Regions from separate parts of the Candidatus Thiodiazotropha sp. AKAK2 genome, predicted to be linked through region 2. Evidence: predicted binding sites of a transcription regulator. Region 2 holds the regulator's gene; each other region holds the start of a gene.
What was found. The regulator sigma-54, encoded in region 2, starts transcription at its own class of promoters, with help from an activator protein. The targets are predictions, from matches to a motif close to TGGCANGNTNCNTGCTT.
Positions count from the first base shown of each region.

Region 1: flgF (flagellar basal-body rod protein FlgF) is a predicted target of sigma-54. The motif match lies at 1,402-1,418, and genes of this name have one in related genera.
Region 3: AC4IE8_RS00290 (DUF2202 domain-containing protein) is a predicted target of sigma-54. The motif match lies at 1,184-1,200, and genes of this name have one in related genera.

Region 1 is NZ_JBSYOP010000036.1:35,995-38,266, forward strand. It holds gene flgG (flagellar basal-body rod protein FlgG) at 1-335, opposite strand, end outside; gene flgF (flagellar basal-body rod protein FlgF) at 393-1,133, opposite strand; gene AC4IE8_RS18250 (DUF2956 domain-containing protein) at 2,058-2,272, shown strand, end outside.
Region 2 is NZ_JBSYOP010000031.1:85,191-87,462, forward strand. It holds gene ptsN (PTS IIA-like nitrogen regulatory protein PtsN) at 1-66, opposite strand, end outside; gene hpf (ribosome hibernation-promoting factor, HPF/YfiA family) at 97-417, opposite strand; gene AC4IE8_RS14375 (RNA polymerase factor sigma-54) at 571-2,055, opposite strand; gene lptB (LPS export ABC transporter ATP-binding protein) at 2,262-2,272, opposite strand, start outside.
Region 3 is NZ_JBSYOP010000002.1:15,689-17,960, reverse strand. It holds gene nfsA (oxygen-insensitive NADPH nitroreductase) at 103-843, shown strand; gene AC4IE8_RS00290 (DUF2202 domain-containing protein) at 1,235-1,882, shown strand; gene ettA (energy-dependent translational throttle protein EttA) at 1,948-2,272, opposite strand, start outside.

The sequences.
Region 1 (2,272 bases), on a different contig from region 2:
ATATTGCCGTCCGGATGCAGTACCTGGAAATAGCCTTTACCCTGAACCGCCACATCGAGGGAGTTGCCGGTCTGTACGATATTGCCCTGGCTGTGCTCTTTCTGAGTCGCCACCACCCGCACACCGGTGCCGACCATCAGACCCGATGGCAGCTCGGTATTCTCAGAGGATTGAGCACCTACCTGACGCAGGTTCTGGTAGATCAGATCATTGAACACGGCCCTATCACGCTTGAAGCCGGTGGTATTTACATTGGAGAGATTGTTGGAGATCACAGACATGTTGGTCTGCTGAGCATCCAATCCGGTTTTAGCGATCCACAGTGCCGGGTACATAGTCTCTTCCTCGTTGCGTTACTGTTTAATAGGTATTGTGCAAATTGCCTGCCAACATCAGCTCATATTCATCAGGCTGGCCGATGCCTTATCCATCTCTTCGGCGTTTTTCATCATCTTCACCTGCAGCTCGAATTTGCGCGAAAGCTCAATCATGTTTACGAGAGCGTCAGCCACATTTACGTTGCTGCTCTCGATGCTGCCTGAAACCAGCTGGGTAGCGGCATCCGCGTCCGCCTCACCCCCCTCTTTCATGCGCAACAGACCATCTTCGCCTTTGTAGAGCGCGTCCCGTGGTGGATTGACCATCTTGACCCGGTCAACGATGGCCAGTGCTTCCGGGGTGGCGCCTTCGGGGAGAATCGTGATGGTGCCGTCCGGCGCGATCTCGAGACGCTCCATGGGCGGCAAGGCAAGCGGTCCACCATTGCCGATCACCGGCAAACCTTCGCCGTTCGTCACCAGGCCATTGGCATCCACTTTGAGATCGCCACGGCGAGTATAGGCCTCGGAGCCATCCGGGGCCTGTACAGCAAAATAGCCCTCGCCATTGATCGCCACATCCAGGGGATTGCCGGTGGTCTGCAGGCTGCCCTTGTGGAAATTGATGTCAGGGCGCTCGTCCAGGGCGTAGACCCGGGTGGGGTAACCGGGCCCAAACACAGGCATACTGCGGAACTGGTTGAGATCTTCCATGAATCCCGGGGTGTTCACATTGGCCAGATTGTTGGAGTTGCTCGCCTGTGCCATCAGCGTCTCTTTGGCACCGCTCATCGCGACGTAAAGCATGCGATCCATGGTTTGGCTCCTGTCTTGAAATCTTCACTTGGTCGACTTTGACAAGAACTCTGCAATTTACGGACCAGTCTGTAAAAACAGCTGCTTATGAAGATTGAAGATAGGAGTTAACGAGTATTTCAAGCAGACTTCAGAAAGGAGAAAGGGATTCATTCTGCCTAGGTCATCCCGGCACCAGCCCACTAGGGCCTGTTAACAAGAATCCAATAGGCCCTAGTGTCCGGAATAAATACGTTTCATCTAGCTGAAAGCAATCTAGCACTTAATTTTGCAAGGTATAAGCCAGGGCAGTGACTGACGATCAAAGATTCATAATCTGCACAAGGCCATAAAAAACAACCCTGAATGGTGCTTACTCAGACCCTATTTGGTGGGGCATGGCCCCACCCTACCATGGATTTCAGGGTGTAGGGTGGGGCTATGCCCCACCAAATAGGGTCTGATGAGAATATCTTCTGTTGAATGTCTGTAAAAAAGACCTCCACTCAACTGCTTGAAGATCCAAACCACCTATGAATGCTACTGAAAATCTCTGATCAACAACGATTCTCCATCACAACTGTTATCTGTTTTGTCGAAATAGTAGCTGACCGGATAACCATAAGTGGGATCAAATTGAGGATAAGCCCCCAACTCCTCCCTATCATTTATCTTTCCTTACTTAAGCTATACAATGAAATCCGTTCCTATATTGCCATAGATTCTACCTTTAAGGGATTACTGGCCTGTCGTTAACAAGCCCTACAACTTCTCACTGTTCGATATTCCATATCAACTTACTACCGCTGCCTCACCGTTATAAAGCCGGTTTACCGAATCGATAAAAAACTTGACCTAACACAAAATCGTATAACGTCATTTGAGATTCTAAAAAATCCAAAAATTCGCGATAATGTCACGACCATAATCAATTGATAAACACAGATGGCCAAAAGCAAAAACAACCAGACCCCCTCCCAAGAGACTGTAACTGAAGCCATGCAGATCGCCCGTGCCACTCAGCGCCCAGGTCAGACCAAGGAACAAACCAAACTGATCGCTATGGGTATCCAGAAAGGCATAGATCAGTACAAAAAGCAGCACAAGGCCAAGCTCAGGGAGATGGACAAACGCCGCAAGAAGGAACAACGCAGTAAACA
Region 2 (2,272 bases):
TTTTTTACTGGCTGCCTCCACACCGCAGCCGAGACGTTCCTCAAGCAGAAATCCGTCGGGAAACATGGAGACCTCGCCAGTTCAATCTATCGAAAATTACTCAACCGCATACTTCGCACCACTACCGGCGCGATGACTCTGCATCTTTTCCTTGTGTTTTAGCACCTGCCTGTCCAACTTGTCAGTCAAGCCATCAATGGCGGCATACATGTCTTCCTGCACTGAATCAGCGAATACGCTGGCACCGTTCACTTGCATGGTGGCTTCCGCCTTTTGCCTCAGCTTCTCAACGCTCAAGATGACATGCACATTGATAACATTATCAAAATGCCGCTCAAGACGTTCGAATTTATTATCTACATAGCTTTTCAAGGCATCGGTTACTTCCACATGATGACCGGTAACGCTTATTTGCATAATTATCTCCTGTCTTAGATGAGTTGGCTCATCACTCTGACCGACTCGTTGAATCGATTCCCGAAATCATCGATCAGGCTGACCATGAAGCCGGATTCGGCTTTTACCACAACCCCTGTTTTCATAGACATCCTACCTGACAGATCGATTCACCTACATCAGTCGTTTACGCTCATTCGATGGCGGTATGCTCATCGATTCACGATACTTTGCCACCGTTCGGCGGGCCACTTTGATGCCCTGCTCCGATAGGATGGCGGCGATCTTGTTGTCACTGAGCGGTTTGCTTGTATTCTCAGCGGCAATCAATTTTTTAATCAGTGCACGAATCGCAGTGGAGGAGCACTCTCCCCCGGCACTGGTATTGACGTGGCTGGAGAAGAAATACTTGAACTCCAACGTGCCACGCGGGGTATGCATATATTTCTGGGTCGTCACCCGGGAAATGGTCGATTCATGCATCTCCAGCGCCTCGGCAATATCCCTTAAAACCAGCGGCTTCATAGCCTCCTCGCCATGTTCAAAAAAGCCCCGCTGATATTCAACAATCTTACTCGCTACGCGCAGAATAGTCTCATTACGGCTCATCAGGCTTTTAATGAACCAGCGTGCCTCCTGCAGATGATTCTTCAGAAAAGTATTGTCGTCGCTCTGATCCGCCCGCCGGATCAGTCTGGCGTAATCATTGTTGACCCGAAGTTTGGGGGTAACCTCGCCATTCAGCTCCACAACCCAGCGGTTGTTACGCTTGCTGACGAAGACATCCGGAATCACATATTCAGGCTCACTGTTTGCAATGGCCGTGCCCGGATGGGGATTCAGGGTTCTGATCAGGCGCATCATGGCGGCGAGCTCCTGCTGATCCACCTTCATGCGACGTATGATCTGATTCTGATCCTGGGCGGAGAGCAGATTGAAGTGATCCCGGCAGAGTTTTATCGCCTGATCCCGATAGGGGGTCTCTTCCGCCAATTGACGCAGCTGAATCAGCAGGCAGTCCTGGGCGCCCTGGGCTCCGACACCCGGTGGATCGAATGCCTGAATCCGGTGCAGCACCGCCTCGATATCCTCCAGAGTCGCTTCCTCATCATTCAGCGAACTCAGAATCTCCTGCAGATCGCCTTTGAAGTAACCGTCCTCATCGATACTGTCGATCAGGGTGGTGGCTATCAGGATATCCTGTTCGGTAAAAGGGGTCAGGGTCATCTGCCAGACCAGATGGTCATGCAGGGTTACAGTGCCGCTACGCTGTACCAGATAGTCATGGTCTGCGGCATCACCGCCGCTGCTGGCCGGTGGCAGGTAACTGTCGTAGACATCGGTCCATTCACTGTCCACCGGCAGATCCTCAGTCAGCTGACTGCTGTCGGTCTTAATCTCCCGCTCGTTATTGATATCATTCGACCCCTCGACTTCCTTGCTCTCGCGGGTCTGCTCGCCACTCTCCTGAGCATCCCCCTCCTTTTGCAGTTGAGTGCTGAACTCCTCTTCGCCCTCGAGCATCGGGTTGGTCTCAAGCACCTCCTGAACCTCCTGGCTCAGATCGAGCGCAGAGAGCTGCAACAGGCGGATTGCCTGCTGCAATTGAGGTGTCATGGTGAGATGTTGTCCGAGTCGGAGCTGTAGAGCCTGCTTCATAGCAGAGATATCTTTGAACCTGGTATGTTATTTGTATGTCTTTATTCTCATTTTAGCTAAAAATAGCCGTCTACGGAAAGATTCTTCTTCACTGAGTCGATTCTCCTGGATTCACTTTGCACTCCAGTATATTCCACGCTCATTGACACCACCTTCGGCTTACCTGCCGCCCCCTGTTTAATCCATTAAAAAACAGCGCTATAGACTCACATCGTAA
Region 3 (2,272 bases), on a different contig from region 2:
ATTCATCAGTCTATAAATCAGATTGATTGCGCTTATGGTTGTTATTTCTGCAAATAAACAACATGTGCAAGTTTTCTGAATTCTAATGAGGGCCGACCTGCAATGGCACTGACAGCAACACAGCAATTACAGATCAATCACCGCTCGGTGAGGCGGTTTCTCGACAAACCCCTGGATCCAGGGCAGTTGGATACGTTGATCAGTTGCGGACAGGCTGCAGCGACATCAAGTTTTATTCAGGCCTATTCAGTCATTCGGGTGACCCGCCCTGAAGCGAGACAAGCAATCGCCATGGCTGCTGGAGGTCAAGTATGGATTGAGAAAGCGGCGGAGTTTCTGGTTTTTTGTGCTGACCTCCGGCGTATCAATCAGATTTGTGAAGCAGTGGGCAAAGGCGAATTGGAAGGCTATAGCGAACATGGGCTCGCGGCGGTAATCGATGTGGCTTTGATGGGACAGAATGTGATGTTGGCCGCTGAATCCCAGGGTTTGGGGGGTGTCTTTATCGGCGGTATTCGCAATCAGCCAGAAGTGGTAGTGGAGCAGCTCGAACTCCCCCACAGAGTTGTGCCACTGTTTGGAATGTGTCTGGGCTGGCCGGATGCGAATACCGAGGTGAAACCCAGGATGCCGGTGGAGAGCATTCTGCATCAGGAGCGATACCAGGAGTTGGATCCGGATAGATTGGCTGATTACGATGAGCAGATGTCAAAATACTATGTCGGTCGTGGCGCCAATGTGAAACTGACCGACTGGTCGCATGCCACCGCACAAGCCATGCAGGGAAAGAAGCGTGAACATATGCTCGATTTTCTGCGTTCAAAAGGTTTCTTTGTCTGTTGACTACCACTGCCATATAACCTGTTTGAGGCTATGGAATAAGATCGGTTGAGGCTTCTGAGCTGTGTGATATCCCGGATGATACGCTTTCTGTGGCGCGGTATGAGTGGCACTCAATCCCCACATCTGTGCTGCAATTCATACTCTTTTCCCCACCTGTTGCTTGACGCAGAATAATCCACCTAGTCAAGCTGCAACACACTGTGCCACGCTTCACAGGTGTGACTGTTTAAGCTCTGCAATCTGGGTGATATCACCCAATTGGTAAGTGATATCTCAGATTTTCATCCGTTCAATCCTGACCGATTTGTCGTAACCAACTGAATTCATATAACAAAAATACTGGCCTGATATCTGCTGAGTCCGGTTACTTGTTTAAATGGAGATTTTTCAGATGGTTCGAAAAATAACTTTGTTGATTGCGTTGTCAATTCTGATACTGACTCAGGTACACGCTGGTTGGGGGGGTGGAAACGGTCGTGGCTGGCGTGGAGGTCAGGAGCAGGTTGTCGACAGCCTTACCTCAGAGGAGGCCCAACACCTACTGTTGCTCAGAGAGGAGGAGAAGGTGGCGCGGGACGTTTATGATCTGCTCTATCAGCAATGGGGTTTGTTTATCTTCAGTAATATCGCCTCGGCTGAGCAGCGCCATATGGACTCTGTACTGGCGCAACTGCAGCGCTACGGTCTGGTCGATCCCGCACTGCAGCCAGGTGTGTTCGGCAATCAGGAGCTACAGGCACTCTACGACAGCCTGATCCTGCAGGGCACAAGCTCTGAAATGGATGCCCTTCTCACCGGTGCTTTGATTGAAGAGGTGGATATGCAGGACCTCCATGAGATGCTGGAAGCCACGGAGAATAGCGGTTTGACCAGTCTCTACCAGAAGCTGTTGTGTGGATCCAGAAACCATCTGCGGGCATTTGTCAGACAGATAGAGAGCCGGGGGATGGTTTATCAGGCTCAGGTGATGGATCAGGCAGCGGTTGATCAGATTGTCGACAGCCCCATGGAGAGAGGTTGCGGGCGACGCTACAAATGATGGGTAAACCGTCTGAGTACGTTTGATCCGCGTAGATTTCGCCCCCTCAAAGAGGGCGATAGGGATCAGCTCAAACGCTTGTATTTGATACGGTGTGGCTGATCCGCTTCAGCGCCCAGACGGCGCTTACGATCAGCTTCATAGTCTGCATAATTTCCTTCAAACCAAACCACACCCGAGTCACCTTCAAAGGCCAGGATATGGGTGGCGATTCTGTCGAGAAACCAGCGATCATGGCTGATTACCACAGCACAACCCGGGAAGGAGAGCAGCGCTTCCTCCAGCGCCCGCAGGGTCTCCACATCCAGATCATTGGTTGGCTCATCGAGTAACAACAGATTGCCGCCGCTTTTCAAAAGCTTTGCCAGGTGAACCCGATTGCGTTCACCC